Regions from separate parts of the Piscibacillus salipiscarius genome, predicted to be linked through region 2. Evidence: a T-box and tRNA genes for the amino acid it is inferred to sense, from the RefSeq annotation. Region 2 holds a T-box; the other holds one or more tRNA genes.
The links. A T-box is a leader RNA that pairs with one kind of tRNA and senses whether it is charged. The one in region 2 lies ahead of argS (arginine--tRNA ligase), so its partner is inferred to be a tRNA-Arg.
Positions count from the first base shown of each region.

Region 1: it encodes a tRNA-Arg, which carries the amino acid that the T-box ahead of argS (arginine--tRNA ligase) is inferred to sense. The anticodon was not compared.

Region 1 is NZ_JBHUMZ010000021.1:8,164-10,573, forward strand. It holds gene ACFSW4_RS08735 (SRPBCC family protein) at 1-258, opposite strand, end outside; gene ACFSW4_RS08740 (VOC family protein) at 474-911, opposite strand; tRNA gene ACFSW4_RS08745 (tRNA-Arg) at 1,209-1,280, opposite strand; gene clpP (ATP-dependent Clp endopeptidase proteolytic subunit ClpP) at 1,500-2,078, shown strand; gene panF (sodium/pantothenate symporter) at 2,307-2,410, opposite strand, start outside.
Region 2 is NZ_JBHUMZ010000022.1:3,969-6,378, reverse strand. It holds gene argS (arginine--tRNA ligase) at 1-1,234, opposite strand, end outside; T-box leader at 1,273-1,483, opposite strand; gene ACFSW4_RS09970 (GNAT family N-acetyltransferase) at 1,527-2,057, opposite strand; gene ACFSW4_RS09965 (CAP domain-containing protein) at 2,316-2,410, opposite strand, start outside.

The sequences.
Region 1 (2,410 bases), on a different contig from region 2:
AGAAAAATAACTCGTATAAATGAGTTTTTCTGGTACAATCATTTCATTGTATTCAAATTTCACCCACATTACATCACCGTCAACAGGTTTCTGACTGTAATGAAAGACACCGCCTGGACGGAAATCCGCTTTAGCAACTTGAAACACCCATCCCTCTGGTCCCCACCAATTTTGTAGATGTTCTGATTCGGTGAATGCCTTAAACACCAGTTCACGTGGAGCATTGAAAGTATGAGTTAATTCAACCTGAGTTCCCATTTTAATTCCTCCTAGATTTTTATTGAGAATCCTTAAGATAATCTTGTAGATACCACAAAAAATTTCACCTACTACGTTAAGATTAATATTTCACAAAAGGAATATACGATTATAGCAATATTCCTGCCAAGGAATACTTTATTAATATTAGGATTCTTATAAACTATAAAATAATAGTTTGAAGTTTTTAGACCTAGATTTTTTGAGGTTCTAATTTATTTGATTTCCTCAGTTAATTCTAAGATAATTCCTTCTGGCCCACGAATGTAGCAAAGTTTATAAGAGTTCTTATAATTTTGTATTTCACCTATGAGAGTTGCACCTTCACTCTCAATTTTAGAAACAATAGCTTCAATATTCTCAACTGCAAAAGCAATATGCCTGATGCCTAACGTATTGGCCAAAGGCTTCTGGATGCCATTTTCATCCTTAGGGTTATAAAATTTTACTAGTTCGATATTCGCTTCTCCATCTGGTGTCCTTAGCATAACAACTTCTTCTTTAACATCTTGAATACCGATGATTCGCTCCACCCATTCACCTTCCACTTCGCCTTCACCCATTAACTCAAGACCAAAGTTAAGGAAGAATTTTTTCATTACAGGAAGGTCATTAACAATGATACCCACATGATCAATTCGTGTTACTTTCATATTCAATGTACCTCCTTTCAAAATAATGTTGGATAATTTTATCTATTTACAACGAGTTTATAGACTATCATTCAGTTTAATTATTGAGACTTTTACTTCTACTTTATCTATTATAAGTACACATCAATAATACCTTTAAAAATAGTAGTTTTTTACGATAAATTATAGTTTTGGATTTATTTGATCATGAAAAAACCATTAATTTAATAAATTATATGATTCAGTATCACAAACAAAAAAATAGCCTAAATTCTCTATTCTATAAAGAACTTAGGCTATTCATTAGGTTTTATTTTACGCCCTCGGAGGGAATCGAACCCCCATCGTAAGAACCGGAATCTTATGTGTTATCCGTTACACCACGAGGGCAAAGTCAATTTGAAATGCATTTGTAATTATACTTCTACTTTGGTTATAATTCAAGCATACTTTCAAGTACATATAAATAAAATATGACACGTTTATTTCCTTATTTTAATGGGAAAATTGTTTGTGTATATCTACGATTTATTTTGTTTGACCTTTATTGACCAAAAGGGTAAGATAAAAGTGTAGAAATAATTAAGGTTGTAGAAGGAGGAAATGAGAATGAATTTAATTCCTACAGTTATTGAACAAACGAACCGCGGAGAACGTGCTTATGATATTTACTCTCGTTTACTTAAAGACCGCATTATTATGCTAGGTGGTCCAGTTGATGACAACGTTGCAAATTCAATTGTTGCGCAAATGTTATTCTTAGCAGCTGAAGATCCAGAGAAGGATATTTCCTTATACATTAACTCACCTGGTGGTTCTATCACCGCAGGTATGGCAATCTACGATACGATGCAGTTCATCAAGCCAAACGTATCAACTATCTGTGTAGGTATGGCAGCATCTATGGGTGCTTTCCTACTTGCAGCTGGTGAGCCTGGAAAACGTTATGGTCTGCCTAACAGTGAAGTAATGATTCACCAACCATTAGGTGGAACTCAAGGTCAAGCTGCTGATATCCAAATCCACGCAAAACGTATTGTTGAAATGCGTGAGAAACTAAACCAGATTCTTTCTGAACGTACTGGTCAGCCATTAGAAGTTGTTGAACGCGATACAGATCGTGATAACTTCATGTCAGCTGAAAAAGCTAAAGAATACGGTTTAATCGATGAAGTTATGCAAAAATAATTGATTGAAAGTCAGACCCGCGAGCGAATCGCGGGTTTTTTCATGTTCAAATGTCTCATATTTTGAGGGCAATGTCCTATAAACGGACCTCATTGTCTCATAAATGAAGCCCGATACCCCGTTTCGACAAAATTCGATTCCTAATCAAAGGCGATTATGTCCCAAAACGCATACAAAGTGTCCCAAAAAGCGAAAAACTTTTGCGTTACAACGCAAAAGTTCTCCTAATTAAATCGCATTAACTGGATTAACGCGATGTTTGGTTATTAAACTAACTAAAACGAATGCTATTAACGAAATAAAAACAGGTAGTGTCACCGTGTGAACGCCTA
Region 2 (2,410 bases):
CCGCGACTTTCTCCTTATTTTCCAAGGACGGATTTTTGTCATCGATATTCTCCTTAGCTAACTCAATCGCTTCTTGAATAACTTGATCGAGTAACACAACTTTACCTTTACGGGTCGACATCTTCTTGCCATCTTTTAAAATAAAACCAAACGGAACATGGTGCATATTCTGTGCCCACGTGAAGCCCATCTTCTGCAGAACTAAAAATAGCTGCTTAAAATGCAAGGACTGTTCATGTCCAACGACATAGATCGCTTGTTTGAACTGATATTGATTTTGCCTGTAAATAGCAGCTGTAAGATCACGCGTCGCATACAACGTTGCCCCGTCACGCTTCTTTATTAACGAAGGTGGAAGGTCAAACTCATCTAAACTGACTACCTCTGCTCCATCTGATTCAACTAATAGTTCTCTTTCTTTAAGCTGATTAATCGTGTTAGCCATCTTGTCATTATAAAAGGCTTCACCATTATAAGAATCGAAATCCACACCCAACAAATCATAGATTTTCTTAAATTCTTTTAGTGATTCATCTCTAAACCAGTCCCATAGTTGATGAGCCTCTTCATCTCCATCTTCCAGTTTTTTAAACCAATTTCGTCCTTCATCTTCTAACTGAGGGTTCGCTTCCGCTTCTTTATGAAATTTCACATAAAGCTCCAGCAGCTCTTTGATCGGATTCTGGCGCACCTTATTCTCATCGCCCCATAGTTTGTAGGCATAAATGAGCTTTCCAAACTGGGTTCCCCAATCACCTAGATAATTAATTTTGACTGATTGAAAACCCACCTTCTCAACAATATTCGCAAGTGACTGACCAATGACTGTAGACCGTAAATGCCCCATCGAGAAAGGCTTAGCGATATTAGGTGAGGAAAAATCTAAAACGATCTTCTCACCCTGGCCAATTTGCGACTGACCGTAATTGCTGCCTTCTTTTAGAATGGTTTTAAGCACGTTTGTACTCACAACTGATTTGTCTAAAAAGATATTGACATAAGGTCCAACTGCTTCTACTTGTTCAATTAGTGGATCCTCGATCTTCTTTGTTATGTCTGAAGCAATTCCCTGTGGGGATTGACGCATTTTTTTGGCTAAAATGAAACAAGGAAACGAATAGTCTCCATGGTTTTCACTTTTAGGCTTTTCAATTAACTTTGCTACTTCCTTTAAGGTTAAATGTTCACTAACATGTTCGTGAATGACCGTTGTGAGAGACTGTTTTATATCCATTAGATTCCTCCTCAATAAAAAAACTCGCCTCTTAACCATTAAGAGACGAGTTGTCGCGGTACCACTCTTTTTACCTGTTAAAACTAACAGGCCACTTTACATTGATAACGGGGGTTACCCCGGCTCACCATACTAGGTTTCAGGTAGCTCCTCAGAAGTGCGGTTCATTTAGGTTTCACTGTTAGGCTCACACCAACCCTAACTCGCTGTTAGCTACATCTAAATTACTCTCTTCATCATTGGATTCACTTTTTCAATATATTACCACAAAAATATGATATGTAAAGCATCGTTATTCGTTTAGTTCAGCGTATTCCTGCTGCAGAAGACTCATGATATAAATATCATGCCATTCTCCGTGTCTAAAGAAGCTCTCTCTTAGTTTGCCTTCAACTGTAAAACCAAGATTCTCATACATTTTCTTAGCCTTCTGATTAAACGAAAACACTTTTAAACTAACTCTGTGTAAATTGAGCTCTTTAAACGCATAATTTAATAGCAGTCGAAACGCTTCTTTCCCGTAACCTTGCCCCCAGTAATCTTTTTCGCCAATTAGTAATAAGATCTCTGCATGACGCTGCCTAAAGTTAAGGCCAACCAATGAAATATTTCCAATATCACGATTGTCTTCTTTATTAACAATGATGAAGCTCTTACCTTCTTTAATTTTGTCATAAAATTCTTCAATGTCTTCATGGTTGTAAAGATCAAGTGACGATCTCATGTTCGTAAACACTTCAACGTCATTGTGCCAATTATAGAGTGTTTTGACATCATCCTTAGCTAATTTGCGAAAGTAAATCCGGTCCGTTTCAAATACCATGTTATGACCCCCTAGTGTAATTCATGTTTTAACATATCTTAACACAAAAGAGCTCTCCTAGTACTCCAAGCACATGTTCATTGTCTAGTATATTAAAAAATCTTCTAGTAAAATTTCGAAATTGTCTAGTAAAACTTAAATTTTGTCTAGTAAAACAGTCAAATTGTCTAGTAAACGTGGTCAATTTCAGCTTAAGAAAAAGACGCCCGACCTAACAGAAAGTTAAGCCAGACGTCTCCCTTTTTCTACTCTCTCTATTTATTTACCAATGAACATTTGTGTCCAGTAAGTTTGTCCATTTGATTCAACGTAGCCAACGCCAATGTGTGTGAAGTTACTGCTTAAGATGTTTT